DNA from 3 places in the Clostridium chromiireducens genome. Region 3 is predicted to be linked to each of the others. Evidence: riboswitches for the same ligand, from Rfam matches in the RefSeq annotation. Region 3 holds a riboswitch; each other region holds the start of a gene.

Region 1 (11,166 bases), on a different contig from region 3:
AGTATGGGTACAGTTGTTGGTGAAAAAATCACAAGAATTGTAGAATATGCTACTGAGAATAAACTTCCAGTTATTATTTTTACTGCATCCGGTGGTGCCAGAATGCAGGAAGGAATTTTTTCGCTTATGCAAATGGCTAAAATAAGTGCAGCCCTTGCAAAACATGATGAAGCAGGTCTTTTATACATTTCAGTATTAACAGATCCAACTACAGGTGGAGTAACAGCAAGTTTTGCTATGGAAGGTGACATTATATTAAGTGAACCAGATGCCTTAATAGGTTTTGCAGGAAGAAGAGTAATAGAAAATACAATAAAAGAAAGTCTTCCAGATGATTTTCAAAAGGCCGAATTCTTAATGCAAAAAGGATTTGTAGATAGCATTGTTGAAAGAAAAAACATAAGAGCATGCATATATAAAATTCTTATTTTACATGGGGTGAGAAATAATGGATAAAGAATTTATAAAGACTAATGTAACACCATGGGAAAGTGTTGAGATAGCAAGGCATAAAGACAGACCAACAGGGAAATTTTATATAGAAACTATATTTAAAGATTTTATAGAATTTCATGGTGATAGGAATTTTGGAGATGATAAATCCATTATTGGAGGAATTGCATCAATCAATGATATAAGCGTCACTGTAATTGCTATAACAAAGGGTTCAAATACCACTGAAAATATACAAAGAAACTTTGGTATGCCAAATCCAGAAGGATATAGAAAAGCCTTAAGACTAATGAAACAAGCAGAAAAATTTAAAAGACCAGTTATTTGTTTTGTAGATACTCCAGGTGCATTTTGTGGAGTAGGAGCAGAGGAAAGAGGTCAAGGTCAGGCTATAGCAAATAACCTTTTTGAATTAAGCAGATTAAAAACGCCAATAGTATCTATTGTTACAGGTGAAGGTGGAAGCGGTGGAGCTCTAGCGCTAACAGTTGCAGATAGAATTTTCATGATGGAGCATTCCATATATTCAATTCTTTCTCCAGAAGGATTTGCATCGATTTTATGGAAAGATGCAAGCCGTGCAAAAGAAGCAGCTGCTGTTATGAAAATCACAGCTAAAAACTTAAAGGATTTTAACATAGTTGACGATATAATAAAAGAACCTAGAGGTGGAGCACATAAAAATCCAGCTAAAACAGTTGAAAGTGTTAAAAAAAGTATTATAGATGCTTTAGCTGAATTAAGAGGAAAAGATTTAGAGTCATTACTTAACGAGAGATATAATAAATTTAGACAAATAGGAAATTTCTATTAATAAAACAAAAGAATTTATTGAAAAATATTATATAATTCCAATGGGTTTTCCCATAAGCGGACTTTATATAGTATGAACAGATTAAGTTAATAATCCCCGATAGGGGATTTTTTGCTTTTATTTTGAGGTATATGAGCCCCTTTGATTAATTAGCAGTTATGGTATAATGTTATAAAGATAAGAAAAATATTTATATGATTTTTAAATTGGTATTAATTTCATATGTTAAAGTAAAGCAGATTTTAATTGAAAATTTAAGGTGGTGTGTTTTATATTTATGGGAAAAAGATTTAATAGTACAGGGGTTTGCGTTTCACAAAAGCATTACATGGTTGATATAAGTAATAAAATTGAGCAGATAAAAAAACTTATAGATAACGAATTCTATTTTACAATAAATAGGCCCAGGCAGTATGGAAAGACAACGACTTTAAATGAAATAAATAATAAGTTAAAGGAATTATATTTAGTTATAAATATAAGCTTTGAAGGAATTGGCGATATTGTATTTGAAGACGAAAAAAAGTTCTGCAATAAATTTTTGAAATTAATTATTAAAGAATTATCATTTGTAGATAAAGAAGAAAAAGAGAGATTAGAAAAACTAAACCTAGAAATTAATGATATTGAAGAATTATCAGAAGTAATAACAAGATTTGTTGAGGGTGCTGAAAAGGATGTTGTTTTAATAGTAGACGAAGTAGATAAAAGTTCAAATAATCAATTATTTTTAAGTTTTATTGGAATGCTTAGAAACAAGTATTTATCAAGAGAAGTTGGGAAGGATTTCACGTTTAAAAGCGTTATTCTGGCGGGAGTTCATGATGTAAAAAGTTTGAAAATAAAGATTAGAAACGAGAACGAGGCAAAATATAATTCTCCGTGGAATATTGCAGTGGATTTCAATATAGACATGAGTTTTTCACCTAAAGAAATAATTACTATGCTAAATGAATATGCTATAGAAAATTCTCTGTTAATGGATATAGATAAATTAAGTGAAGAACTTCATTTTTTTACAAGTGGGTATCCATTTTTGGTTAGCAGATTATGCCAAATAGTAGATGAGAAAATTTATGAATTTGATAAAAAGCCTTGGACTATTAAAGACATTCATAAGGCAGTCAAGATAATTTTAGAAGAAAAAAATACCTTATTCGATAGTCTGATCAAGAACTTAGAAAATAATAAAGAACTTTATGATTATATTGAAGACATAATAGTAAGAGGAAACGTTAAGAGTTTTAATAATGATAATCCACTTATAGAATTAGGTTCCCTTTATGGATATTTTGAAAATAAAGATGGAAAAGTTAATATATCGAACCGAATATTCAGTGAAAGAATATATAATTACATGATATCTAAATTGGAAAATGACTATAATAAAATAGATAAATATAACTTTAAGGAGCAGTTCGTTAAAAAAGACGGTGAACTAGATATAGAAAAAATCCTTAGAAGGTTTCAGCAATTTATGAAAGAACAATATTCTCATAAAGATAGCGAATTTATAGAACATCACGGAAGATTACTATTTTTAGCATTTATTAAACCTATAATCAACGGTACAGGGTTTGATTTTAAGGAAGTTCAAGTTTCAGAAGAAAAAAGATTAGATGTAGTCATAACATACAATAATTTTAAATATATAATTGAAATGAAAATTTGGAGAGGTTCAAAATATCATGAAAAGGGAATTGAGCAGCTTTGTGATTATTTGAATATACATGATTTAAATGAGGGATATTTATTAGTTTTTGACTTTAATAAAAACAAAGAGTTTAAAGAAGAAAGAGTTAATATTAAAGGAAAAGATATTTTTCAGGTATATGTTTAGGTTAATAAAGAGTAATGTTATAGGTTTCGATTGATTGGAGAGTGAAAAAATGGAAAGTAATAGTACAAAGGTTGCTAAAATTGCTACTAAGATGGCTATATGTGATAGACATGAGGAGGAGCGTCTTAAGAAAGTTTATGATGAAAAGGGAATAAAGGTTACTGCTGTAAATGTAGGTGGGAATATTAATTCGTCGATTACAAAGATACTTGAGAGTGCGTTAGTTGCAGCGAAGAGGAATGGGCTGATAAGGGAAGAACATTTACACGAAGGTGCTCTTATTGGTGCAGCAAGAGATGCTATTATTCAAATAGGTAATAGGGCAAGTGGTTTAAATGTCGGAGGAAAAATAGGAATAGCAAGAGGTGGAGAACATATATCGGTATGTATATTCTTAAACATAGGATTATTACATCTAGATGAAGTGGTTATAGGAATAGGTCATAGGTCACTTCCCATATAGTTATAATTTTTATAATAAAATACTTAAAAAGCCTCGAAGTATTGCGGGGTAACTTTACAAAAAAATTAAATTATGATATTATAATTTAAAAGATTTATAAATTATTATCAATTTATTTGAGTATTTATCATAAATATAGATATATATTTATGATTATATTTGTTAGTGACGTTTAAGGTTCTGGAGTATAGTAGGAAATTGATAATAAGGAAAATTAGTAGGAGGATGGAAACATGGTAGGAAAAAGAAAGTTAGCTATGCTATTAAGCACAGTTTTAGTTGGAGGAATCCTTGCAGGATGCGGAAAAAGTGCAACAGATTCTAACAATGGAAGTTCTGCATCAGCAGTAAAAAATATTGGTGTTGTTCAATTAGTGCAACATGATGCGCTTGATGCATCTAACAAAGGTTTTGTTGATGGTCTGAAGGAAAAAGGATTTGAGGACGGAAAAAATATTAAGATTGAACAACAAAATGCTCAAGGTGAACAAGCTAATGCTCAAACAATTTCTAAACAATTTGCAGATGCTAAAAAGGATTTGATTTTTGCAATTGCTACACCAGCAGTTCAAGCAGCGTATAATTCAACTAAGGATATTCCGATAATATTCACAGCTGTAACAGATCCAGTAAAAGCAGAAGTAGCAAAGGATTGGAAGAGTTCAGGTACAAATGTTACTGGTACATCAGATAAGGTTCCAGTTGATAAGCAAATAGAATTACTTAAGCAATTATTACCAAATGCTAAGACTGTAGGTGTTATTTATAATACTTCAGAAACAAATTCAGTAATTCAAGTTGATGAACTTAAAGCAGCAGCTCAAAAACAAGGATTAGCTGTAAAAGAAGTTGGAGTTACTAATGTAAATGAAATAAATCAAAATTTAGCAAGTGCATTAGGTGAAATGGATGTATTATATACACCAACTGATAACACAGTAGCTTCAGGATATGCTTTAGTAGGTAAACTTTGTTTAGATAAGAATATTCCTATTATAGGTGCAGAAGAAGCGGTAGTTACTAAAGGCGGTCTTGCATCTATAGGTATAGATTACTACCAATTAGGAAAAGAAGCAGGATATAAGGCTGCAGAAGTATTAGGTGGAAAGAAGCCATCAGAAGTTGAAATAAGTACATTAAGTAAAATGTCATTTACTATAAACACTGATGTTGCAAAGAAATTAAATATTACAATTCCATCAGATATAGAATCAAGTTGTAAAAAGGTAACTGGAGGCGTTGAGTAGTGGATGTTTTAATTAACATTTTAGAACAGGGACTACTATTCTCAATTGTTGCCATTGCAGTATATATAACGTATAAAATCTTAGATTTTCCGGATATGTCTGTTGACGGTACATTCCCAATGGGAGCTGCCATTTCGGCAACTCTTCTAGTTAATGGAGTTAATCCATGGATTAGTATTACAGCAGCAGCCTTTGGAGGAGCAATAGCTGGAGCTATAACAGGTTTTTTACATGTTAAGCTTAAGATTGATAATTTAATGGCTGGAATACTTATGATGATAGGATTATATTCAATAAACTTAAGAATAATGGGGAAAGCAAATGTCCCTTTGTTTAATGTAGGAAATATATTTAAATCAGGGATACCCGCTATAGTAATAATTTTAATAATACTTTTAGTAGTAAAATTATTGCTAGATGTATATCTTAAGACAAAATCAGGATTTTTGCTTATAGCAGTAGGTGATAATGAGCAGGTAGTTTCTTCAATTGGAGTAAATAAAGACTTAGTTAAAATACTAGGACTTGTTATAAGTAATGCATTAGCTGCACTTGCAGGGGCATTGATGGCTCAATACCAAGGTTTCAGTGATGTTGGTATGGGGACTGGTACAGTAGTAATGGGTCTTGCAGCTGTAATTATAGGAAGTTCTTTATTTGAAAAGATTTCTTTTATAAAAGCAACTACATTATCAATATTTGGTGCAATTATTTATAAATGTGCCATTGCCCTTGTATTAAAATATGGATCGGTAGTAGGAATAACTGCTAATGATTTAAAATTAATGACAGCAATAATTGTGGTTATAGCACTATGTTCTAATAATGGAATTTTTAAATTCAAAAAGAAAAAGACTATTGTGGAAGGTGGTGCACAAAATGTTAAAAGTGAAACAACTATCCAAAGTGTTTAATCCAAATACTATAAATGAAAACAGAGTCTTTGATAGATTATCTCTAGACGTTAAACAAGGTGATTTTATAAGTATTATTGGTTCAAATGGAGCTGGTAAATCAACACTTTTAAATATGATATCAGGAACCCTTCAAGCGGATTCGGGATCTATATTATTAGATGGTAATGAAGTTATTAATAAACCAGAGTATGCAAGATCTAAATCTATTGGAAGAGTATTTCAAGATCCGTCAAAGGGAGTAGCACCTAATATGACGATTTTAGAAAATATTGCTCTTGCAGATAATAAAGGTAAGACTTTTGGTCTTAGCTTTGGAATCAACAAAAAGAGAATAGATTATTATAAAGAAATGGTAAGGGAGCTTAATCTAGGGCTAGAAGATAAGCTTTATAATAAAGTAACACTTTTATCTGGAGGACAAAGACAAGCATTAACTCTATTGATGTCCGTAATGTCGAAACCTAAACTATTATTGTTAGATGAACATACGGCAGCATTAGATCCTAAGACGTCAGAAAAAATCATGGAAATAACAAGAAACATCGTTAAAGATAGTGGAATAACAACTCTTATGGTTACACATAATCTTAAACATGCTCTTGAACATGGAAATAGACTTTTTATGATGCATAGAGGTCAAATCTTAGTCGATGTTAAAGGTGAAGATAAAGAAAAACTAGATAACAATAAACTTCTAGGACTATTCGAAAAAGCAAATGGATCAGAAGCATTAAGTGATAGAACTTTATTTGGATAACTTAATTTGTGATATAAAAACCGAAAGAACTGGTAGTCTGTTACTCGGTTGCTAGAGAATATGGCTGCGGATTTCTACCAGTAAAAGTTGTACTCACTTAAACTTGTTCCAAATATAAAATTTGGACAAGTTTAAGTGAAACAACTTTTACTGAAGAAATGCCTGTAGCGATATTCTCAATGCAACACTGTGTAAAAGACTACCAGTTCTTTCTGGTGATATAGATAAAATAAGTAACTTGATATTATTATAATCCGCATACATAATTTGGATTTATCTAATATGTGAATCGAGAGAATAGCTTTGGATTTCTATCAGCAAAAGTAGCACCATTCCTGCTTGTTTCTTAGGCAAGCTAATGACAAGTAGGAATGGAATAACTTTTGCTGAAATTAAAATTTTGTAAGAAAATTTTAATAAAAATGTAATTATTGGTAAATTTTTTGGAAAATAAAGGACTAAATATTAAAATTCCAATATAAATGGAATCATAGGTGTAACATAAGTAAAATTTATGCTATAATGTTAAAGGTGGATATAGAAATAATAATTAACTATTTAGGGGGAATATTTTTTGAGAGACTTTATAAAATTAATGGTATGTGCAATTTTGGACTAGAAGTTTATTAAAGTTAAGTAGCTTAGTTATTAATAATCTTTAGGACAAGTATTGTGAAAATAGTGAAATAGGGAGTTTAGCAGATGAATGAAGAAAATATAAGAAGTGAAGAATTTATAAGAATTGAAGAAATAGCAGATATTTTATTAAAAAGATGGAAAATGATACTTTCCATAACATTGCTTACAACTTTAATGGTAGGAATTATTAGTATTTTTGTAATTGCACCTAAATATGAAGCTAACACAAAAGTTTTCATTGGAAAAGAGAGAACAGATAGTAAAGATCAGAATTATAATAATAGTGATATTCAAATGTATCAACAGTTATTAAAGACATATGCAGAAGTTATAAAGACAAATGCTTTAGTTGAAAAAGCTATTAATGCATCAAATTTAAATACAACTTCAGAAGAAATTTTAAGTAATCTTACTGTTACACCGACAGCGAATACGCAAATTTTAGAAATAAAATATATAAGTAAAGATAGGGAATTGAGTAAAGATGTATTAGATGCTATTACTAGTGAATTTATTAAAACATCTACAGATCTTATACCAAATGGAAATGTTAAAGTAATCGAGCCGGCAAAATTACCAGAAAGTCCAGCTAGTCCTAACAATAAAATGAATATAGCTATTGCATTTTTAGTTGGACTTATGATTAGTGTTGGGTTATCGTTTTTATTAGAATTTATAGATAATACTTTTAAGAATAAGGATCAAGTAGAACAAATATTAGGAATACCTGTTATTGGTGCAATTCCTGATGACTTGGAATAGGGGGATGAGAGATGTTTAAAACGAAAAGACTGCATAAGGCTGTAGCTAATCAAGATTACAAAGGGTTTGTAGTGGAAAAAAAACCAAAGTCTATAGTATCTGAAGCTTATAGGACCTTAAGAACAAATGTACAATATTCATCATTTGATAAAGCTATAAAAACAATAGTAATTACTAGTGCTGAAGCAGCAGAAGGAAAGTCTACAGTATCAGGAAATCTAGCCTTATCTTTTGCTCAGAATGATAAAAAAGTTATAATAGTAGATTGCGATTTGAGAAAGCCTTCTGTACATAAGAACTTTAAAATATCTAATTTAAGTGGTTTATCAGAAGTACTTATAGGAAAAGAAAATATAGAAGATGTAATACAAAACCGTAATGGAAATCTTGATATATTAACATCAGGTAAAATTCCACCTAATCCTTCAGAAATGCTGTCATCAGTATCTATGACTAATTTAATAGAAAAATTAAGAGAAAAATACGATATAGTAATTCTTGATAGTGCACCACTTCAAGCAGTTACAGATGCTCAAATTCTTTCGACAAAAGCAGACGGGACTATACTTGTAATAAGAGCCCAAAGAACTAGCAGGGAGTCAGTAATTGAAGCGAAAAATTTATTAACTAAGGTTGGAGCTAATATATTAGGAACTGTGTTACATGCAGTGGAGAATACTAGAGGTAAATACTATTATTATTATGGAAGTAGTGATGAAAGTAAAGAAGCGAAATAGGAGTAAATATGATAATAGATATTCATTCACATATAATACCAGGAATTGATGACGGATCTAAGAGTATGGAAATGACTTTAGATATGCTTAGAAATGCAGAGAAAGATGGAACTAAAGAAATTGTAGCTACACCTCACTATTTACTTGAATATGGAGAGGCGACAATTGATGAGATAAAGAATTACGTACAAGAAATTAATACGATACTAGAACAGGAAAAAATAGATGTTAAAGTATATAGCGGACAGGAAGTATACTTTAATGAAAATATAATAGATTATTACATACAAGGAAAGATAGGAACAATAAACGATTCAAGATATATGCTTATTGAATTTCCGATGCATAAATTTGACAAAAATATATTTGATATTCTTTATGAACTTCAAGTTAGAAACATTGTTCCAATAATAGCTCATCCTGAAAGGTATAAGCCTATTATAGAAAAGCCTAGTCTTATTAATGGATTTATTAATGAAGGATATTTATTTCAACTAAATGCCGGAAGTATAGAAGGGAAATTTGGCGAAAATGTTAAGAAAACAGCCAATATGCTATTAAATAATAACATTTATAACTTTATAGGTTCAGATGCACATAATATTAATAAGAGAAATACAGGCATTAACAATGCTTTGGGGTTAATAAATGAAAGTGTAAGAAAAGATATCCTTAAAGATAGTTCTGAAAAATTGCTAGATAATGACAGAATAGAATTTGTTGGTGAAAAAATTAGGGAAAAGAAAACAATATTTTCCTTTTTTAAAAGGTAATTTTACCATGGCATGTCTAATTATGTAGCACGAATAATAGGATGGATACTGGGTTTAAAGTTAACAAATGGTGTAATATATGGTATAATCTTTATAAGGAAACTGTGAACTGTATATTTTATATGGGCACTTTATATATGGTGAGTTAATAGTGCAACCGGCCTGAACAGTTTTTGGTTGGTTGCTTTTTATTGGGAAAATAACTATAGAGGAATAAGTTCTGATAAAAAGCATAGAATCTTAAAAGCTGTTGCTAATTTAGTATGAGAAAAAAATTAGGGGTGAATGAAATGGAGCAATTAGAATTCAATAGGGAAGAAGTTTTGTTTAAAGAACAAGTTGCTGAAGAAGAAAGCGGTAGATTAGGGTATTGTTTTTTAAAGAGAACTATGGATGTAATATGTTCGTTGGTTGGACTTATAATTTTAAGCCCAATATTTTTAGTTGTAGCTATTTTGATAAGAGTGGAATCAGAAGGCAATGCTATTTTTGATCAAGAGAGAGTGGGGAAGAATGGTAAGAGATTCAAAATGTATAAATTCCGATCAATGGTAGTTAATGCAGAAGAATTAAAGGACAAGCTAACTTCTAAAAATGAAATGACTGGTCCCATGTTTAAAATGAAAGACGATCCTAGGATAACTAGAATCGGAAAGTTTATTAGAAAAACGAGTATTGATGAATTGCCACAATTAATCAATGTATTTAAAGGTGAAATGAGTCTAGTAGGTCCAAGGCCATCACTTCCGAAAGAAGTAATGAAATTTGAAGATTGGATGATGAAAAGATTAGAGGTAAAACCTGGACTTACTTGTTACTGGCAGGTATCTGGGAGAAATGATATCGGCTTTGAGGATTGGATGAAATTAGATGTTAAGTACGTTGAGGAAAGAAATACTTTTGTTGATGTAATGTTGGTATTTAAGACGGTTGGAGTGTTATTTGGTGATGAACATGCAAGATAGGGGAAATGATATGAAAGTAGTAGTAATAGGTGGAGCAGGATTTATAGGTTCCAATATAGTAGATGAGTTGGTAAATAATAACTATGAAGTTTGTGTGATTGATAATTTGTCCACTGGTAGGATAGAAAATTTAAATGATAAAGCCAGATTTTATAAGTGCGATATCACTAATATAGATGCTTTAAAGCTAGTATTTCAAATTGAAGAGCCAGAAGTTGTATATCATTTTGCGGCTCAAATAGATGTACAAACTTCATTAATAAAACCTGGGTTTGACGCTAATATTAATATTATAGGTACTATAAATGTATTAGAATGCTGTAGAAAATATGAAGTAAAAAAAATAGTTTACCCATCTTCAGCAGCAGTTTATGGCAATCCAGAATATTTGCCAGTTGATGAGAAGCATCCTGTTGAGCCAATATCATTTTATGGAATTTCCAAGCATACCCCTGAGCATTACATTAAAACATTTTGTAATTTATGTGATATTAGATACACAATTTTTAGATATTCTAATGTTTATGGCATGAGACAAGATCCTAAAGGAGAAGGTGGAGTTGTTTCTATATTTATTGATAAATTTTTGAATAATAAGTTACCTGTCATATATGGAAGCGGGGAACAGACTAGGGATTTTATTTATGTTAAGGATATTGCTAAGGCAAACTTACTTGCATTGAGTAAGGGCGATAACAAAATAGTTAATATTAGCACTAATGTTCCAGTTACAGTGAATAGATTGTTCCAAACTATGAAAGACATTTTTGAGAGTGATGTTGAAGTTATTCATAAGCAG
Region 2 (11,166 bases), on a different contig from region 3:
CTTATTCAAATGCAGAAAACTTTTTAAAGAATAACGAAATATCAAAAGCAAAAATAAATGCAGTATGTGAAATAATTGCATCAATATCTTTTAAGGGTACAGGGGTGCAAATACCAGAAAGTATAGAAGGAAAAATAGTACAAGATGCAGATAGGCTTGATGCAATTGGGGCTATAGGAATTGCAAGGACATTTGCATTTGGAGGCAGTAAAAATAGAATTATGCATGTACCAAATGAAAAACCTCGTGAGAATATAAGTTTTAAAGAATATTCTACATCTAATGGAACAACCTTAAATCATTTTTATGAGAAATTGCTAAAGTTAAAAGATTTAATGAACACTGAAAAAGCCAAAAAATTAGCTGAATCAAGGCACCGGTATATGGAAAAATTTTTAGAAGAATTTTATAATGAATGGGATGGATTAGTATAATAAGATAAAGCAGAGTAGTATTTAAATATAATCTAATCAGTTAAGCTTAAAGTATTAGGAGTATAAAGTCAAGTAGTATTAAAATTAGGAAGTCTTATTTTTATCTTATTAATTCAGGATAAATTTTATATTTATATGCAATAACATCAAATATGTAATTATATAGAGTCGGAGACATAGTAATGAAAGTTTTTAGAATAATATGCTTTAAAAAAGGTAGTAAAATTATGAAAATAAGTTTACTACCTTTTTTGAATTTAGAAAAAACTATTTCGATAAGAATAAATTAGTGATATAATCAAAGAAAAAAATGTGTAAAAAAGAACATAATTGTCTATTATTAACTTAAGAATGATTATTATTAAAAATAATGTATGAATATTAAATGTAATGTTAAAAAGTCTTAGTTGGTAGATTATATTGTATAAAGATAAAATAATTGAATAATAAATTCATGAAATCAGTCTAGTAGTTTACTTTATTTTCTTAAGGGAGGATATATGTTTCAAGAGATGTGTGAGGAAGAAGCAAGTTATATTATAGAATCAAAAAAAAGATGTATTGAATTAGGATTAAATCCTGACAGACCTGAAATACCTCAAAATACTATGTCTGAATTAGATTTAGGCAGAAAAAAAGATTTATATGATGAAATTTTAGAAGTTGTAAATTTTTTTAGTAGTAAATTGATAAAATCATTAGAGGGGACTCCAATAATAATAACCATTACGGATCAAAATGGATATTTACTTGATATCATTGGTGATGAAATTATGGTTAAAACAATATCTCAATTAGGGATCAAGCCAGGCATTCAATTTCGTGAAGAGGAAATGGGAACTAATGTTGTTAGTTTAACGCTAAAGCAGAATCATCCCATACAATTAGTAGGAAGTAACCATTATCATAAATGTTTTCACAATAGCGCATGCTATGGAGTACCATTTCGTTATTCAAATGATGGTAATTTGCTTGGAAGTATATGTATTATGACTGCTGTTATACTTCATAATCCATTTTTTTTGATGACATTAACCACTGTAGTTGATGCTATAGAACGCGAGTTATTACTTAGAAAACAAAACCGTAAGATAAATAGGCAAAAAGAACTATTATATGAATCAGAAAAAAGGCAAAGAGAGCTTTTAGAAAAAGATCTTGTCATGAAGGATGAATTTATAACTCTTATTACTCATGAATTTAAGACACCAATAAATGTGATTTATTCAGCCATTCAATTAATTGAACATATGTATATTAATGATATTCCACAGTCAGTTAAAAATCTAATAGGAAATATAAAAAGAAATACGTTTAGACAGTTGAGGCTCGTAAATAATTTATTAGATATTACTAAGTTAAAATCAGATCAATTCAAACTTAATTTAAAAAACGTAGATCTTGTAGCTATAACAAAATTAATTACAGAATCTATAAAAATATATGCTGATCAAAAGAAAATTAATCTGTATTTTAAGACTAATATAGATAGCATAAATACTGCACTGGATGATGAAAAATATGAGCGTGTAATATTGAATCTTTTATCAAATGCCATAAAGTTTACACCAGAGGGTGGTTCCATAACTGTTCAGGTCAAAGGGAATAATACGGATAAAACAATAGCAATAGCTGTATGTGATACAGGGGTAGGAATTCCAAAAGAAAAACATAAGAAGATTTTTCACAGATTTGGACAAGTTGAAAATAATCTTTCAAGGCAGGCGGAAGGCAGTGGTATTGGGTTAGCTCTTGTGAAGATGTTGGTTATTATACTGGAGGGTAAAATAGAGGTAGATAGTGAAGTTGGCTTGGGTAGCAAGTTTATTATAACATTACCTATTAAAGAAGAAATAGTAGAAGAAGAAAAATATTTATTCCCGGATTCTGATAATAGATTGATAAATGCTATTAATGTAGAATTTTCTGATATTTATTTTTAAGGTTATTATAAAAAATATATATTAACGAGAGATTTTTTAAAGAGTAATTTATTGAGGGTGATAAATTTATGAAGAGTATAGCATCGATTTTAGTATCAAATTTTAGAAAATGGGGTATTGGTCACGTTTTTGGAGTACCTGGCAGGCCACTTGCATCTTTAATTATGGAATTGGATAAACAGGATATAAATTTCATTTTAAATAAACATGAAAGTGGAGCTGGTTATGCTGCTGCAGGCTATTCATTAATAAACAGGAGAATAGGCATAGCTATCGGAACTTCAGGGCCTGGTGGTACAAACTTACTAACTTCTGCTGGACAAGCAAAGGCTTATCATGTGCCAGTGTTATTTATCACTGGACAACAACCTATGCATAGTGCAGGAAAAGCTTTAGGTCAGGATTCCACAATTTTTGGTACTGATTTAGTTAAGATGTTTGAGCCAGTTACTAAATTTAGTGCAAGAATTGAAAGGGCAGATCAGTTTCAAAGATACTTACAGCATGCATTAGAAAAGTCCTATTTTGGGGTTAAGGGGCCGGTTCATCTGTCTATACCAATAGACATACTTGATGAAGAAATTGAAGAATTTGAACTTGATTTGCCTAACAATATCAGTCAATTAATATCTCCAAGATTAGATGAATTCATAGACAAACTTGATATTGCTAAGAAAAGCGTAATTTTAGCGGGGAAAGGTATTCATTCAAGCCTTGCATATGAGGAAGTTAAAAGCTTAGCTGAAATGTGGAGTATACCAGTTATGACTACGCCAGGTGGAAAAGGAACATTTATCGAAAATCATCCATTATCACTTGGTGCGCTAGGGCTAGGTGGAACAGAAAAGTCAAGTGAATACATTAATCAAAATATAGATTTATTGATTGTAATAGGTAGTAAATTATCTGATATGTCTTTAGTCGGTATATCGAAGGAAAACTATCCTAAAGAAGTTATTCAATTTGATTATGACTATACATTTATAGAAAAATCACTGTTAGCACCTACACTACCTATCATTGGTGATATTAAAGCTAACTTACAAGCAGTATTAAGTAAAGTCGAAGATAGAATATCAAATAAATATAATTTACTAGTAGAGAATTATGAATTTAAAGATAATGTTAATGATAATAGAAAGTATCTTTCAGCTGCTAATGCAATGGAAATAATAAGAAAAGAGTTACCGGATGATTCAACTATATTTGGCGATGATGGAAGTCATTCATTTTATGCAATAAGATATTTTAGAATCAGAAAACCAGCCACTTTCTTTTTTGATGATGTATTTGGAGCAATGGGACATGCTATTGGCTATTCAATTGGTGCACAGTTATCAAACCATAATTCAAGAATCATTTGTTTAACGGGTGATGGATGCACTTTTATGCATGGTACTGAAATATCAACAGCAGCAAATTATAATATCCCTGTCACTTTTATAGTGATAAATAATGGAAGATTAGATATGCCAGAAAAAGCTATGCTAAAACTTTTTGGGAAGGAAGTTGGAACTACATATAATGTACCATTGGATGTTAAAAAATTTGGTGAATCTCTAGGTGTAAAATCATATAAATGTCACAATGAATCAACACTAATAGAAGCTTTAGAAATTTCAAATTTACATAATGAAACAATAATAATAGAGGTTGTGGTTGATCCAGGTGAAATACCACCAACTATGAAAAGGGGATAATAAAATGAAAAAGGATTATGAAAATGGAATTAATATTTTAAAGAAGATGACAGATGCAAACGGAGAAGAAATGGTGAAATCAGTAGGTGAAATATTTCCGGATTTTTTGGATAAAATGATTTCTTTTGGTTTTGGGCAAATATATGCAAGACCAAATTTAGATCTAAAAACAAGAGAAGTAGTAACAATAACATCTCTTATAACGCAAGGAGCCTTTGAGCAATTGGAGTTTCATATAAAAGCAGCTATAAAGGCAGGATTAAAAAAAGAAGAAATTTTAGAAATTATTTTACATTGTGCGGCATATGCAGGATTTCCTAAGGCCTGCAGCGCAATAGGTATAGCAGGTGAAATATTTAAAACTATTTAAGTGTATATTATTAATTTATATATGCAATACATTGTGAATTTAAATGTAATTATAGTCATAATGTACCGAAAAATTTATTGATTAGACTGGTAAAATGTGCTATTATGTTAATGTTAGTTACAATTGTTGGCTTAATTGTTAAGTTTCAATAATTGGTTTATAATAAAAGTTAATATTTAATGAGTAAAGAAGTGTAAATAGCAAATCCATTGAAAGGTGGAGACGCAAAGCCATGAGTCTAAAGCAACGTTAATTGCCATGATAGTCAGGTTGCCAAAAATTATGATAGTTTATTCATGGCAGGCAATATCTTTATTGCCTGCTTTTTTTATAATTAAGGAGGATTTATAATAATGAAAAGAGTTCTTATAGTTGATGATGCGGCATTTATGAGAAATGTTTTAAAGACGATACTCGAAAATGGTGGATTCGAAGTGGTTGGTGAAGCACAAAACGGAGCTATCGGAGTAAAAAAATATGAGGAGTTAAATCCTGATCTTGTTACAATGGACATTACAATGCCTGAAATGGATGGAATAAGTGCTTTAAAAGAAATTAAAAAAATTGACTCTAATGCAAAAGTGGTTATGATATCATCAATGGGACAAGAAGCAATGATTCGTGAATCTGTAACAGCTGGAGCTAAGTCGTTCGTAGTAAAACCTTTTAATGAAAATATAGTTATAAAAACGTTAACTAATTTGTTTTAAAGTTGACAAGAAAAAAATAACAATATATAATGGCAATATAGTTTAGTGTGAATAAATAAATTTAATATAAATAAATTTAGACGAAGGAGTCTTATTTCATTATAGTATGAAGTAAGACTTTTTTGCAATTTAATTCATCAAACAATAATTTTACAAAGCTGAAAGTATTATAAATAGTTAAAATACTTTAGATGAAGGGGAATCTAAAATGCGTTTAAAAAAAATTAAATTTCAAAGTATAAGAGTTAAACTGATTATAAGTTTACTAGGAATATGTATAATTCCATTAATTATTCTAGGTTATGGAGCTAATAGGCAAGCTAAAGCAATTCTCAATGAAAAATTGAAAACGACAAGTCAGCAAACACTTTTAGAAGTAAATGATGGAATTAATAATTACTTCAATGGATTTGGAAGTATGGTTACAATGTTGTCGAGTAACTATAATTTTATTAATGCTGATAAAGAAGAACCATACACATTTACGGCGGCTATGTTAAAGAATATAAAAGAAAGCGATAAAGATATTTTCAGTGTGTATTTTGCAACCGCAGATGGAAAATTTGAAATATATCCCAACGAAAAAATGCCATATGGTTATAATCCTAAAGAGAAAGATTGGTATAAGCAAGCTTTAGAAGGTAATCATAAAGTTATAATAACTCTACCATTTCAAGATGCGCAAACAGGTAAAAGTGTTGTGGCTATAGCAAAAGCAGTTGAAAGAGATGGAAATGTAATAGGTGTTTGCGCAATGAGCGTTTCCTTGGATACTATTCTAGAAAAAATAGGAACAAAGAAGATAGGAAATACAGGATACATATTTATTTCTGATATTGAAGGAAAAAAGATGATAATTAACCCTAATAAAGATTTAATTGGGACTGATTATGCCTCTAAGCAATCATTTTGGAATGCTGCAAAAACTCAAGATACAGGCTTTGTGGCTTATGAAGAGAATAATACAAAGATGTTTGGAGTTTACGAAACCAATAAGGCTACAGGTTGGAAATTAGTAGCTACATTAGATGAAAAAGAAATAATAAATGATACAAATTCAATACTTATTACGACAGAGATTATAGTTTTAGTAATAATTATAATTTCAATAGCACTATCCATATTCTTAAGTAAAGGAATAGCAGAAAATATTAAAAAGTTGAGGGAAGTATTTGAAAAAGCTTCAAAGGGAGATTTAACAGTGTCGATTGTGGCATCTACTAAAGATGAATTTATGGATTTAGCAAACTCCTTTAATGAGATGATAAAAAATATATCAAATCTTATAGAAAATGTTACAAATTCATCAAAAATTGTATTAGAAACTTCATCAAATCTAGCTGGCATGTCAGAGGAAGTAACAGCTTCCATAGGAGAAGTATCAAGAGCAATAGAAGATATATCACACGGAGCAACAAATCAAGCACAAAATGCTCAAAATGGTGCTTTAGAGATGAACGACCTATCAGATAGATTAGATAAAATTAGTGAAAGCTCTGATGAAATGGGTAAACTTTCTGGAACAACTAAGGGATTAGGTGCTAAAGGATTATTAATGATTGATACGCTAATAGAAAAATCACATAAGACTAAAACTGCTACGTTAGAAGTTAATGAGATAGTTAAAGATGTGAATGAAAGTACTAAAATAATAAATATCATATCTGAAAGTATATCGCAAATAACGGAACAAACCAATCTGTTAGCATTAAATGCAAGTATAGAATCTGCGCGTGCAGGTGAGGCGGGTAAGGGCTTTGCGGTGGTAGCGGAAGAAATAAGAAAACTTGCTGAAGAATCGAAGAAATCAACAGAAGAGATAAAGAAGATTATAATTAAAGTACAAGAAAAATCAGATGCAGCTGTAACAGCTATTAAAGCTACAGAAGAAGTAGTAATAGAGCAGGATTTAGCAGTTAGTAATACACAAGAAATATTTAGTGAAATTCTTAGTTCAATTGAAGTTATGATTGATAAAGTTGAAGAGATAAATGCATCTATATCTGAAATTGACAAAAAGAAACAGAGAGTAGTATCAGAAGTTGAAAACATTTCATATATCTCACAAGAAACTGCATCTGCATCAGAGGAAGTAACTGCGTCAACTGAAGAAATAAGTGCTGCGATGGATAGATTTAACAATTATTCAGATGAACTCCAATTATTAGCATTAAGGTTAGATTCTGAACTAGAAAGATTTAATATAAATTAGGGATATTAATATTTTTATATTATTAAGTCAGAATAAATTTCATATTAATATACAACATAACACTAAATATATAATTTTTTTAATTATATAAAGTGGAGGTTATTATAAATGAATATATTGAGAAAAGTGATTGCATTGATTCTAATCATGCTAACCATCCTCATATTAATGAACACCATACAAGTTAAAACATTTGCAAATTCAAATTTTAATAATATAAGAAGAATAAATGTTGCAGTAATATTCCATAGAATTAATGATCCATATATGGTGAGAATTAGAGAAAGTTTAGAAGATATCGGAAAAGACCCTAATAATAATGTTAATTATACTTTTTTTGATTCAAAAAACAATATAGCTATACAAAATGAACTATTAGATTCAGCTCTTCAAAAAAACTTTGATCTATTTATATTAAATCTAGCAGATAAAAGAGAAAATTTCGTTGAAGAAGTTATCTTAAGAGTGAAGCAAAAAGGTATTCCTTTAATACTAATGAATATTTCTCCTGATGTGGTCTCAAAAATTTCTGCTCTCTATGATAAGGATGTGTTTATAATTCCAGATTCCAAGCAGGCGGGTATTGCTCAGGGAAAAATTATTGTTGATTTATGGAAAAAAGATAAGAATGTAATAGATAAAAATAACGATAACATTTTGCAATATGTTTTGTTACAAGGACCGCCTGATGACCCACAAGCAATCGAAAGATCTAAATATGCAATATCAACAATCAATGATTCAGGAATAACGACTCAAGAATTAACTTTAGTAAATGGGAATTGGTTAAGAGATTTGGCGAATAGTTCAATTAATAACTTATTTCTCAAATATAGCGATAGAATTGAAGCAATAATTTCAAACAATGATGCAATGGCTATTGGAGCTATAGATGCACTACAAAAATATGGATATAATAAGGGAGATAAATCAAAAAATATAACAGTTGTAGGAATTGATGCTTTGCCAGAAGCCATTGAATTAATTGATAGAGGTTTTATGACGGGGACAGTTGCACAAGATCCTAAAGTTGTAGCTAAAATGTTATATACTGTTGGGAGGAATATTATTAATAATTTAAATCCCACAGAAAACACAAAGTACAAGAATGTTAATGGAGAAATTTTAGTTCCTTATCCATACGATACATATACAGGTAAGTCAAATCATCCATAAATGTTAGGTTGATTTCCAGCTGGTTTTTTATTTTTTATGGTTTGTTAGCTTATGAATAGAAATTCTAAAAGTAGTAAATACTAGTAGAGAGGTGAGAAAAATGACAAACTATAAATTTATTTTAAATAATGATGACAATGCATCATCTAATGTATCAAATACATCAATGCCAGCAAAAAATAGAAAAAGGCATAAACCAGTAAGAGGTATCCCAAGAACAAATTTATCTTAAATGGTATAATCAAATAAAAGTTTATGGTACAGCGTATATTATGTATAACGCTGTACTTTTCATTATTAATCATTCTAAAATAAAAATTATTATTGATATATAGAGATTACTTTTAATATCTTATGCTTTAAAATATTATTACTTTTTTCCATTTATAAATAAATATCTGAAAACTCTACATTTAGCGCGTTAACTAATCTGCAACCTTCATCAAGGAACGAATCACTCTTTTCATCATCCACATCCTGATTAAAAGGCAGACTTATTTTAAAAGTACTTCCATGTCCTGGTTCACTGACTAATGCTATTTTTCCATTTAAAGCATCAACTAATTTTTTTACAAGAGACAAACCAATTCCCGTTCCTTCGGCTTGTCTAGATAAATTACTATCAACTTGGCCAAATCTTTCAAATATAAGTTTATGTTTATCTTTTGGAATACCAAGCCCAGTATCGGATACCTCTATTATGATCATGTTTGATTCTTTGTCATCATGAAGATTGATAGTAACCACACCACCTTCATTTGTAAATTTTATTGCATTTGAAAGTAGATTTAAAATAATTCTTTCAAGTTTTTCATCATCAGTGGGGATTTTTTTACATTTTATGTCGCATTTAAAGAGTAATTGAATTTTTTTTTGATCGGAATATAATCTTACAGACTGAGAAATCTGTCTTGTTAAAGATACAATATCTATATTTTTTATGTGCAACTTAAGCCTTCCAGAGTTTAATCTCGTAATATCTAACAAATTATTTACAAGCCGCAATTGCCTAAAAGTATTTTGTTTAATATTTTTAATCAAGTCTTTAACTTTATCGGGAACATCGTCAATATATACATATTCAATCAACTGAATTGCTGAATAAATTACATTCAGGGGAGTTTTAAATTCATGAGAAATTAATGATATAAACTCATCCTTCATAGAGAGTACTTTTTCAATTGCTTCAATTTTTTCTTTTTCAGCTTTAATTATTAGTTGTTGTTCGTGTTCTATTTTATTAGATTTTCGAATAAGATGTGTTACATTATGGGCTACAATTATCCCATACTGAAAATTACCGCTATTATCAAAAATAGGTATGGCACTAAAATCAAGATAAACTTTAGAGTTTTTACTCTTAATAATTATTCGTTGCTCTTTTATTGTCTCACCTTTTAGAACTTTATATGATGGTAAATCTTTAAGGGTTAATTTTTTATTACTACGATCGTAATATTTTTGATTATTTTGTAATGTATCACCAACCTTATTAATAGCTGCTATACAGTAGTTTTTTTCTAAGCTGTTAGTTAGAGCCTTATTCTTCTTTACGTAATTACCATTTTTATCTACTACTCCAACTGCATCATGCATATTATCAAATATTATTTCCAATTCCTTTTTTTGATTATCTATAAGTTTGCTGTTTTCTATCAATTCTGTGATGTTATGAACTACAAAGACACCTGTTTCGAATTGCCCGTTATCATCAAAAATAGGTATTGCATTACAACATAGGTAATATTCTTTATTATTATGCACATACTTAAGTTTTTGACCTTTAACTTTGACGCCGTTTAATAATCTAAAAAAACATAAATCACTTATTGGGATTGGTTCTCCAGATAAATTATAATATTTACCAACCTTAGTAGAATCACCAACATATCTATTGTCATTTAGTCCTAGCAATTCTGTCATTTTTTTATTTTGTTTTATATACTTTCCATCTTTATCAACTATAGAAATTACATCTTCAACACTTTCAATAATGCTTTCGAGCTGTTTCTTTTTTCTGTGTATATGTTTCCTGCTTAATACGCGTTCAGTTACGTTTTCAAGCATAGACATAATATATTTAACTTCACCATTTTCGGAAATTGGAGTGATAGTATTATCCCAGTAAAGATTATGGTCTAGAAGGCATCCTGGTGCTTCAGTATAATATTTTGGTTTGTTATTTTGAATAATATTTTTTATTATTTCTGGAACATTACTTTTTTCGTAATTATTCATAAATTCATTAGCACATTTACCATAAATAGCAGACTTTTGATTAAAAGGCTTAGGCATATAATCTAAGTATTTTTGATTCGCTTTAATAAGTCTTAAATCATTTGCTGTGTAAATTCCTATTCCTATATTATTATCATTTATTAGGCTATCAATAAAAAGCAGCTTATCATCTAGCCGCGAATTTTCTATTTCGGTAAAAATATAAATATTAGTATAAGGATATGTAATTTTTTTAACTTTAACAAATCTTACATCAAAACTTTTAGTGAATAGAATAGTTTCTATTTCTGTATCTGTTATATTAATTTTATTATTATTTCTAAATAATTTATCTAGAATTTCATTTGTATTTTTTTCAAATAATTCGTTCTTAGTAAATTGTG
Region 3 (11,166 bases):
GAGGATTCGGAGATTTATTCCATGAAAGCTGTTATAGCTATTATGGAAAATAGATTAAATGATGCAGAGCTTATATTAATTGAAGCATTAGTCAAATATAGTGATTGTTTCGACTTGAATTATAATCTTGCATATGTATATGAGCAAATGACAAATGATCAAATGGCATTATCCTATTATAGCAAGGCATGTAATTTAGCATCAGATGAGGGATTACGTGATGAGATAAATAGTAAAATTGAAAGCTTTGAAAAACACACTAATCGTATTCGATGAATTTATTTTAAATAATATGGTTATAAGTCACTTTGAAAAGTACAATATGATGAGATTTTGAAATATATACAAAGTTTAATAATCATTGAAAATTTGAAGAATCACTAGAAACATATAAATGTCGGTAAGAACAGCAAAAGAATTTATGACAATATTTGTATTATTTTTTAAATAATACAGGTATCAATTATTTAAATGAATCTGGTTTTGAAATTTTAAAGATAAGTAATTTAGCTGAGTGAGGGATTGAGAGAATAAAGTTTTATTGCAGAAAGGCAAATCTATGTACAGTTAGAGTGTGAATAGCAGAAACTACAGAAAAAGGTGTTACAGTTTCTTTTCATAGTTTAAAGAAAAATGATATGATAAAATACTTACAAATAAGAAGTTTAACAGTTTGAAAAGGAAATTTCATCAATATGTATTAGCTAGAATTCAACATAAATTAAGGAGTGTAAAATGGATATAACACTATGCATGATAGTTAAAAATGAAGAAAAATATATAAAAGATTGTTTAGATAGTGCATTTAAATTGGTAAATTCTGCTGTGATTATAGATACGGGCTCCACTGATAAAACGAAAGAAATAATTAAGGAATTTGGTGAAAAAGTTAAATTGATGGAATATGCTTGGAATAATGATTTTGCAAAAGCTAGAAATGAGTCATTAAAGTATGCGGATGGAGAGTGGATACTCGTTTTAGATGCAGATGAGATATTGAACATTGATAAAGATAATGTTATTAATACTATTAATACAACTATAGCAGAAGCGTTTAATATTCCATTAACCAATGTTTTAAGTGAAAGGAATAAGCAAAATTCTTACGTATATATGAGGCTGTTTAAAAATAAGGGATACAAGTATTATAGGCCTGTTCATGAACAAATTAATATATCCATAGACAAATCAGAAAATTTAAATAGAAAAGATATTGAGATAATACATTACGGATATATGCAAAAATGTATAGATGAAAAAAATAAGATAGAAAGAAATTTAGATATACTTTTTAATGAATTAAGTAAAGAACCAGAAGATTCATTTATAAATTACCACATAGCATCTACTTATTCAGCGAATATGGATTACTCTAAAGCACTTCAATTTTATGTAAAAAGTTATGAATGTGGCTTAAAATATGGGTTTGGAAAATATTATTATATATTGGTTAAAAAAATGTGCCAATGTATCTATGTTTTAGGTGATTATAATCTCTGCATACAATTTACTAATAATCTACTTCTTGATTCAAGATTAAAAGAGTTTGTAGATTTATATTTTTTAATAGCAGAATGTTATTTTAAACTTAAGAAGTATGGTAAAGCTATAGAGTATGCTAAAAAATGTTTAGAGATAGGAGAAAGAGATGACTACCCTACTTTAAATGGGAGGGGGAGCTTTTTAGTAGAAGTTTTGTTAAGTGATATACATAAAGAAATGAATAAATAATGTCAAGATAATAACTGAAAAAGACTTTGGATTTGATAATAGATTATTTTCCATGTATAATTCTCATTATGTAGCTAAATATAAGAAGAAAACAAATTTTTATAATATTTTTCAATATAATCTTTGGTGAACTATATTGAATTATTTATATACTAAGCTGTATCATTCTTTTGGAGTACTTTTAATTTATTATGTTGAGGAAATTAAATTTTTTAAGTCAAAAGCAGTCCATTATACAGTATTCTGTAAATGTACTATATAAATAATAGGAATGTAGAGGAACTAAGGTTCTAACAAATTAATAAAAAATAATTTCTAACTATATAGAAATTTATTTCATAAATGTAATTGTTACAATAATGCGAAGTAGATTTAGAAAAAACAGAACAACTAATTAATAAAAAGATATTTGAAATACTTAAGAATTATTATTAGAATATAATCCTAGCAAAATGAAAAAGTGTTAGATAAAGTAATGTTATTTGCTAAAAAGGGGTTTTATAGAATTATGAATAATATAAAAAATTAGATGATTTTAATAACTTTTTAGAGGAATTTTGATAAATATATGGCATAAATTTCACACGCATATGTATAAAATTTCTCATGTATGCAGTGGAAAAAAATTATAAGTAGGATAATAGAGATTCAAGGGGGATATATTATGTGTGGAATATTAGGTTTAATATCAAAAACGAGTCAAAAGTTAAATAATGAAGATGTTATTTTAATGCGTGACAAAATGGAACATAGAGGACCAGATGATGCAGGATTATTAATGTCAAGGAATGATAGAGTTGCATTGGCACATAGAAGGTTATCAATCTTGGATTTAAGTGCAGCAGGACATCAACCTATGAAATCTATGAACGGAAATTATATTTGCTTCAACGGAGAAATATACAATTATATGGAACTTCTCAATGAATTTTTAAGTGATGAAAAGATTAAATCAAAGACTGATACAGAAGTTCTTTTGAAAATTATGGAGAAATATGGCACTGATTGTTTAAATGAATTGAATGGTATGTGGAGTTTCATTTATTATGATGTAAAAAATGAGCAGCTAATAATTTCAAGGGATAGATTTGGTGTGAAACCACTATACTATTATGAAGATGATAAAATATTTATTGTTTCATCAGAGATAAAGCCTATATTAGATTCTCCATACTATGAGAAAAAACTAAACGAAAATTCAGCAAATATATTTTTACAAACGGGTTTAGTTGATGGGATTGAAGATACATTTTTTGAAGGAATAAAAAGATTTCCGTCTTCACATTATATGATATATTCATTAAAAGATAATAATCGAAAATTAGTACGATATTATAACTTAAAAGAATCAATATATGATGTTAGTGATAATTATGAAGAAAATGTAAAAAAATTCAGAGAGTTATTTATTGATAGTGTAAGATTAAGGCTTAGAAGCGATGTTCCAGTAGGAAATTGCTTAAGTGGTGGATTAGATTCAAGTTCTATATATTCAGTAGTTTCTAATATTTCTGATGGTGAAGTTCATTCTTTTTCATCAAAATACGAAGAAGAAGAATGTGATGAAAGCTATTTTTATAATTCTGTAATTACAATGTATCCTGGAATAAATCATGAAACAATTCCATCATATGATAATTTTGAAGAAAAATTAAAAAAAATAATGTATTACATTGAAGAGCCGTGTAAGGCATATGGAATAATTTCAATGTGGAATGTTATTGAGCTGGCGAAACCTCACGTAAAAGTTCTTTTGGATGGACAAGGTGGAGATGAAGTATTAGCAGGATACGATTTTTATTTATGGTATTATATTCTGGATTTGCTGGATGGTGGTATTGAAGATTATGAATTATCAGATGAATTGCAAAAGATAGAAGATAAAAAGGGATATGAATTTATTAATTCTATTAGTACTAGTTTGAAATCAATAACATCAAACGGTATACAAAAATTTAATAATTCATATGTAAACGAAAAATTATTTGAGGATCTTACTACATATATGATACCTGCATTTTTGAGATATGAAGATAAAATAGGAATGGCATTTTCTATTGAAGCTAGGTTCCCATTCCTTGATTATAGATTGGTAAACTTTATTTTTTCTTTAGCATCTACCAGCAAAATTAAGAATGGTTGGTCAAAGGCCATACTAAGAGATGCAATGAAAGATATTTTGCATGAAGAAGTTTGTTGGAGAAAAGATAAAAAAGGATATCCTACACCTATAAAAAATATATTGGAAGCTAATCCTTCGATGAAAAAGTATATTCCTAATAATATTCCAGATGATGAATGGATTAAATGGAGATTTATTTCATTTAATGTATGGAGAAGTGTTTATAATTTATGATCCAGTATTAATTATTTATATTTTATAAAAGAAAACTTATATACAATAATTATTTTTTGATATAGGGAGAAGGTAGAGCATGGAAGAAAATTTTGATTCTATGAAAAAGCAAATAAAAAATAAGGTTGCAATGTTAATTGATGATAATAAAATTGATGAAGCTTATGCTGTAATTAGAGAATACTTAGAAATAGTTCCAAATGATGTAGAAGCATTCTCTATGGAAGCAGTTATTTTAATGATGAATGCTCAATTCGATAAGGCGGAGTTAGTATTAAAAAACGGATTACAAATAGATAATAATTATTTTGATTTAAATTACAATTTGGCTTTTCTTTATGAAAATTTAAATAAATATAATGAATCGGTATTATATTATGAAAGAGCTTTAGACATAACAAATGATGAAAGTACAATAAATGAAATAAATGAAAAAATCTCGATTATTACCAAAGATCATAGAGTTGATTTAAATTTAATTCAGCAAAGTAAAAACAAATCTGGAATTATTCGAAAAGTTTTATTTATTCAGAGTGTGCCATGTATAAGGACAAATAAAGTTGCAAAGGCATTAAGTCAAAAAGGGATACAAGTAGATATTTTATATTCATCTGTGCATCCTTCACAAGTATATAAGAATCTGAAATTACCATATAAGAATATCTATCAATTACAGAATGTAAATGAAATGATAGATTTTATCAATGATAGTGATTATGATATTTTATATAGTTCTAATGAACCTGATTATTTGACTGTATTATTTACAGCTACCAATAAGCCTATTATTCATGATACGCATGATATGATGTCTTTAAGATCAGATATAACTAATGAACAAATAGTTCTAGAGTATATAGCAAATGTAAAAAGTGCAGGTAATATATATGTAAACCCTATGATAAGAGATATAGCTGTAAATAAATTTAATTTAAAAAATAAACCTATTTTATCATTACATAGCTATATTGAAGAAGAACAATTGCCTTTAAAATATTATGAGAAATTAAGCAATATAGATGGACAAATTCATTGTGTTTTTGAAGGAGGACTTCATGGAACGATAGGTCATCATAGATATTTGGAGCCTATTTTTCTAAAACTTGCAGAAAATAACATTCATGTTCATTTGCATTGTCCTGTAGACGAAAATTATATTAATAAATTATTAAAAAAGTCTAAATATATACATTATGAGGGTGTTACTTCACCGCAAAATTTAATTGTTGAAATGACAAAATATGATATTGGACTGGCAATATTTAATTTAACAGAAAGAAATAAAACATTTTTAGATACGGCCTTTCCTAATAAAATTTGGGACTATTTAGCTGCTAGTTTACCTATAATGTTTGCGGATTTAATCTCTTTTAAACAATTTGCAGAAGAGAATGGTGTAGGAAAAGTTTTAAATTTAGATGGAGATATAAAACAACAATTTAAAGATGTAATGGATATAAAAATAGATAAAAATTTTCTAATAAATAAAAAATGGACCATGAATAGAGCGGCGGCTAATATCATTAAATTTCTTGTTTGTGTAAAAAATGAGTATTATCTTGATAAAGAACAAGTTATTAATTCTAATAAAGGTGAAATTAAAAAAAATAAATATGAGAGAATTATACAGGATATCAGAAAAACATATGATAATTTTAAATTAGCTAACAGAAAAAAGGTTGTGTTAATTGGAACTACAGATTGTATTAAGAAGAATATGGATTCATTTTCTGCATTTATAATTAGTAAGACATATATGTTAGATAAAGTAGATACTATTGAATTAAATGATATAAATAGTGTTAATTATGATTACATAATTATAGATACTGGTAATAATTTAATATCAGATGAAATAAAAAGAAATCTTATTAATTCTGGAATACCCACACATAAAATTATTTTATGGGAAAGTATAATTTTTGGATTATCAAATATAGAAGGTTTCAATTTTAAATTAAATAAATATATGGAGGAGAAAAATTTTGAAACAATCATAACAGGTTTATCGTACGCGGAATCAGGAATTGATATCGATTATTTAGATAAATCAACTTTTAATTTTGCTCTTTCTGGTCAGGATTTATATTATGATTATAAAATATTAAAATACATTATTGAAAAAAGAACTAATGATAGTTTAAGACATGTTGTAATCAATTTGGCTTATTATAGTTTTGGATATGATTTGTCAAAAAGTAATAATAAATTTAGGGTCCAAAGATATTATGATATTTTTAAAGATACACATAATAATCCTAATATTAATGAAGTGAAATTATTAAGTAAAATGTATTTAAAATGTGAGAACAATTTGAAATATGAAAGCTATTGTAAGGAATTATTTAATGGTATTGTAGAAAAGAATATGTATAATAATGTATTTGATGAGATAAAAAAACAATCAAACATGATGTATTCAGAAACTATAAAAGAAAATATAAATATTTTTGAGAGAATTTTAGAAATGCTTAATTATAATAATATTAAAGCTACTATAGTTATTTTACCAGTTACTAAATATTATCAGAATGCTTATGAATATAAACAGAGAGATATATTTTATGATATTTTGAATAGTTTCAAAAATAAATATATATTTGAAGTTATGGACTATTTTCAAAATAATGATTTTGAAGATAATGAATTTTATGATTTTTCACACCTTAATTTAAGAGGTGCAAAAAAATTTACTATTTTATTAAATGAGCATTTAAATAAAAAATAACTAACTTTTCTAAAAGAAAGTGAGTCTCTTATGCACACTAGAGCAAAATCGGCTATTTATCTTCACCATATTACCTAATATCTATAGAAAAATATATTAATATAATAATTAGAATAAGTGGGGAAATAAAGAAACCATTGATACATAATATATTATGTATTCAGAAGAATATTAAACAAGTATGAAGGAATAAAGATTAAAGTATATAGTTTAAAGGAAGTGATTTGATGGATCTATCTACAATGTCAATAGGTATGCATCAAGCATCTTTACAAAATGCAGTTTCAATATCAGTTATGAAGATGGTAATGAATAGTAGAACTGAAATAGCAACTCAGATGACAGAAATGATGAGTAATATGGCTGTAGATACAAGCAAAGGGATTAATATAGATGTAAGAGTGTGAGTTTATGGATATTTTTAAATATATCTTATAGCAATAAAGAACAAAAGGAGGTTTTATAAAATGAGACTTACTCATAATATGTTTTCTTTAAGTATACATAAAACATACATAGGTAGAATTGCTGATGAATCCAAAGCACTAAATAATATAAGCACTGGAAGCAAGTTGAATTCGGCTAAAGATAATCCTAATAGAATAGGAAAAAATGAAACGTTAAAGATACAAATATTAACCAATGATGCGGCAAGTAGAAATATTCAAGATACCAATTCTATGATTCAAACTTTTGATGGTGTTCTACAAGAAATGAACAATAGTTTATCTAGAATGAAGGAGTTAACGGTTAACGCTGGTTCTGGATCTTTAACGGATGTAGATAAAAAAATTATTCAAAATGAAATTGATAGTATTAAGGCAGAATTAGATAATTTTGCTAACAGTACAGAGTTTAATGGCATAAAATTATCTGATTCTAGTGTAAGTGGTGACAATACAAAGTCAATAAAAACTGCTATAGGAACTATGGATGGTGAAAGCATGGATATACCATTTTTTAATGTGAGTGCATCAAATTTAGGTGTTGGCAGCCTGGATATAAGTGATATTAAATCATCTCTTGAATCTGTAGATAAAGCTATTGAAATGGTTAGCAAAGTTAGAGTTAGATATGGTTCGATTCAAAATAGATTAGAGGGAACAGCTGATTATTTAAGTAGCAAAGATATCTCCATTCAAACATCTCAAAGTAGAATTGGAGATGCTGATGTTGCAGAAGAAATGATGAATTATTCAAAAAGTCAATTGTTGGTTAATTCATCAATTGGATTATTAGCGCAAAGCAATAATTTTCCTAAAGATTGTTTGAATATTCTAGCTAATGTTAAATAAGACAGAGTAATATTATATTTTAAGAAATAAACTAATAGTAGTTTTATAGAATTTACTATTAGTTTATTTTATTGCCCTGACTTATCAAGTAAAACTTGATTTTGGAGTGGGGTGATCCACATCTAAATCTTAGTTGAACTTTATACCCTCAAGGGGTATCCATTCTAGGGTCCGTGCCACTGTTCTCTTCACATTGAAGAGAATGGGAGAGTCAATGTGGCTAAACATTAGATAAATATTTATGAGATATATATGTATATTAAGTTATAATTATACGAATTTTATCGAAAATATAAAAATAATTGTGGTAAAAATTTACTAAATGCCTTATAATAAAATGAATGAATTATGAACTATAAATTATAAATGATACTAGCACACTTATTGAAAAGTAAGGCCGCAAAGCTATGAGTCTAAGGGAAAGCTTATTTCCTATGATTGTCAGGTTGCCAAAGTATAATTATTATGATAAATTTTATATTTATTAAGTTTTTCTGTATTTTGGTGACTATGTATTAATAGTCATTTTTTATTTTAAAAAGATGACGTGCCTTTAATATTTTATTTATGTGCATACAGGAAATAAAGTTTAGGAATATGTTGTCATGTCATATTTGATAGAATCAAGGAATAAAATTACAAACGATGTATAAATAACATATAATAGTAAATAGTTTGGAGAGGATTTGAAAAAAAATTATAGATAAAATGTCTTAATTATTTTATAATTAAATTATTAATGAGTTATTTGTAAAATAATTAAATTATAATATAACTTCTAAACAAATAATTGAGGTTATGATTTTGGATATAAGGTTAATGTCTTAGTTAGAGTTTTAAAATTTTATTATATTAAATGAGAATAAATAAGGATGTGAATTTATGAGTATACAATCTATTAATTTTGATTCTACATATGATTTGATTAAATCAGGAATTAAAGCATCAAATATTAGAGCTAAGACAATTGCTAATAACATGGCAAATGTTAATACTAAGGATTATAAGAGATTTAATGTTGTGTTTGAAGAAAATTTAAAGAATGAAAATTCCTCAGCGTTAGAATTAAAAAGGACAAACCCCCTACATTTTTCTAGCACAAATTCAGAAAATGAAAATATATCAATTGAGCAAGATAAAAGCACTAGTATGAGAAGTGATGGGAACAATGTTGATTTAGATATAGAAAAAGTAAATCAAGCGGCGAATACTCTTAAATATAATGCGCTAATAACAGAGATTAATAGTAAGTTTAATAATTTAAAAACTGTTATGAAGTAAACGTACAGGGATTAAACCATAAAGATTTTCAAAATTGATAAGTTAAAGAGACAGTTAAGTAGTTCTATCAGATATACGAGGAGGGATATAAATGAACGCATTTAGTTCGATGCAGATAAGTGCAACAGGGCTTTCAGCAGAAAGGCTAAGAATGGATACGATAACCGCAAACATGGCGAATGCAAGTACTACAAGAAGTGCTGACGGAAGCGGCCCATATGTGAGAAAGGTAGCTGTATTCCAAGAGGCACTTGACGCGAATAAAGAAATGGCCGGAGTAAAAGCAGTAAAGATTGAAAAGGATTCATCACCTTTAAGAAAAATATACGACCCAACTCATCCTGATGCAGATGCAAATGGATATGTTACTATGCCTAATGTAAATGTATTAAATGAAATGGCGGATATGATGGTAGCAACAAGATCTTATGAAGCTAATGTAGATACATTTAATGCTTTAAAAGGTATGTTTTCGAAGGCATTAGAAATTGGGAAATAGGAGTGATTTATAAATGAGAATAGAAGATAGATTTGCACAAAACGAGATTTTATTTAATAAAAAGTTTGAAAATATAAATGATAATAAAGCTAAAAGTGAAAATATGAGCGCCGTTAGTTTTGGAGATGTTCTAAAAAAGACTATAGATGATACCAATGATAAAATGGTAAATGCTGATACGACTTCAACGAAATTTATTAGGGGAGAGGATGTAAGTATCGATGAAGTAATGGTTAAGAACCAAGAAGCTAGTTTGAGTTTACAATTTTTGGCTCAAACTAGAGATAAGTTATTGGAGGGATATAACCAATTATCAAAGATGCAATTGTAGTAAGGTGAGGAGAGCTAAATAATGAAAAAACTTTTAGAAAAAGTTAAGGGGCTTTTGGAAAAGTTTAAATCCCAAAGTAAGAAAATAAAGATTGTTGTTATAATTGCAGTTTTAACAGTTATTATCGCAATAATAAGTTCATTTTTTTATTCATCTTCTAATAAATATCAGGTATTATTCTCTAACCTTGATCCTACAGATGCTCAAACGGTAGTAAATACTTTAAATGAAAAGAAAGTTGATACAAAGATCGATAGTGCAAATAATACAATTTGGGTTTCAAAAGATCAGGTAGATGCATTAAGATTAGAATTGGCACCAACTTTGACATCTGGAAGTAAGGGTTATGAACTTATGGATAATGCTAGTTCATTTGGAATGACAGATGAGGAATTTAAGATAAAAAAGGTTAGAATGCAGCAAGGTGAATTAGAGAAAACTATAAAAAGTTTTCCGCAAGTGGAAGATGCAAGAGTACATATAACTGAAGCTCAAGATTCTGTTTTTGTTAAGGACAAGGAGCCAGGTAAAGCCTCGGTTTATTTAAAGATAAAAAAGGGCGCAACACTTAATGAAGAGCAAGTTAAATCAATAGTTGCATTGGTGTCAGGTGCTACGCAGAATATTCCAAAAGAAAATATTGATGTAGTAGATGACAATATGAAATTACTTACAAAAGACATTAATTCTAGTGAGACGGATAAAGTAAGTTCAGAAGAAATTGCAAAACAACAAGATGCAGAAAAAGTATATGAAGATAAATTAAAAAAAGAAATAGTAAATTTATTAGAGCCAGTTGTAGGTAAAGGTAAAGTAAGGGCAACTGTTAATGTGGATTTGGATTTTGATTCGAAGCAAAAGACACAAACAGTGGTAGATCCGAATAAAGTAATTGTAAGTCAAGAAAATTCGAAAGAATCAAATAATTCAACAACAGGAACAAAT

The links. A riboswitch is a leader RNA that binds a small molecule or an ion and turns the genes downstream of it on or off. The one in region 3 is predicted to bind cyclic di-GMP.
Region 1: it holds a riboswitch for cyclic di-GMP, as region 3 does, so the genes downstream of both, D2A34_RS07310 (sugar transferase) here and flgB (flagellar basal body rod protein FlgB) in region 3, are expected to answer to the same signal.
Region 2: it holds a riboswitch for cyclic di-GMP, as region 3 does, so the genes downstream of both, D2A34_RS11360 (response regulator) here and flgB (flagellar basal body rod protein FlgB) in region 3, are expected to answer to the same signal.

Annotation. Positions count from the first base shown of each region.
Region 1 is NZ_QXDJ01000002.1:441,397-452,562, forward strand. It holds gene accD (acetyl-CoA carboxylase, carboxyltransferase subunit beta) at 1-456, shown strand, start outside; gene D2A34_RS07265 (acetyl-CoA carboxylase carboxyltransferase subunit alpha) at 449-1,267, shown strand; gene D2A34_RS07270 (P-loop NTPase family protein) at 1,545-3,107, shown strand; gene D2A34_RS07275 (HutP family protein) at 3,157-3,570, shown strand; gene D2A34_RS07280 (ABC transporter substrate-binding protein) at 3,804-4,817, shown strand; gene D2A34_RS07285 (ABC transporter permease) at 4,817-5,731, shown strand; gene D2A34_RS07290 (ABC transporter ATP-binding protein) at 5,697-6,491, shown strand; gene D2A34_RS07295 (YveK family protein) at 7,194-7,892, shown strand; gene D2A34_RS07300 (CpsD/CapB family tyrosine-protein kinase) at 7,904-8,629, shown strand; gene D2A34_RS07305 (tyrosine-protein phosphatase) at 8,641-9,402, shown strand; cyclic di-GMP riboswitch class II at 9,491-9,574, shown strand; gene D2A34_RS07310 (sugar transferase) at 9,693-10,367, shown strand; gene D2A34_RS07315 (NAD-dependent epimerase/dehydratase family protein) at 10,378-11,166, shown strand, end outside.
Region 2 is NZ_QXDJ01000003.1:4,780-15,945, forward strand. It holds gene D2A34_RS11340 (HD domain-containing protein) at 1-434, shown strand, start outside; gene D2A34_RS11345 (ATP-binding protein) at 935-2,377, shown strand; gene D2A34_RS11350 (thiamine pyrophosphate-binding protein) at 2,446-4,077, shown strand; gene D2A34_RS11355 (carboxymuconolactone decarboxylase family protein) at 4,082-4,447, shown strand; cyclic di-GMP riboswitch class I at 4,637-4,725, shown strand; gene D2A34_RS11360 (response regulator) at 4,801-5,157, shown strand; gene D2A34_RS11365 (methyl-accepting chemotaxis protein) at 5,366-7,369, shown strand; gene D2A34_RS11370 (galactose ABC transporter substrate-binding protein) at 7,478-8,545, shown strand; gene D2A34_RS27420 (hypothetical protein) at 8,646-8,777, shown strand; gene D2A34_RS11375 (PAS domain-containing sensor histidine kinase) at 8,930-11,166, opposite strand, start outside.
Region 3 is NZ_QXDJ01000001.1:495,527-506,692, reverse strand. It holds gene D2A34_RS02095 (glycosyltransferase) at 1-276, shown strand, start outside; gene D2A34_RS02090 (glycosyltransferase) at 736-1,731, shown strand; gene asnB (asparagine synthase (glutamine-hydrolyzing)) at 2,396-4,087, shown strand; gene D2A34_RS02080 (tetratricopeptide repeat-containing glycosyltransferase family protein) at 4,167-6,815, shown strand; gene D2A34_RS02075 (YjfB family protein) at 7,043-7,222, shown strand; gene D2A34_RS02070 (flagellin) at 7,283-8,110, shown strand; cyclic di-GMP riboswitch class I at 8,475-8,564, shown strand; gene flgB (flagellar basal body rod protein FlgB) at 8,993-9,391, shown strand; gene flgC (flagellar basal body rod protein FlgC) at 9,483-9,890, shown strand; gene fliE (flagellar hook-basal body complex protein FliE) at 9,904-10,221, shown strand; gene fliF (flagellar basal-body MS-ring/collar protein FliF) at 10,243-11,166, shown strand, end outside.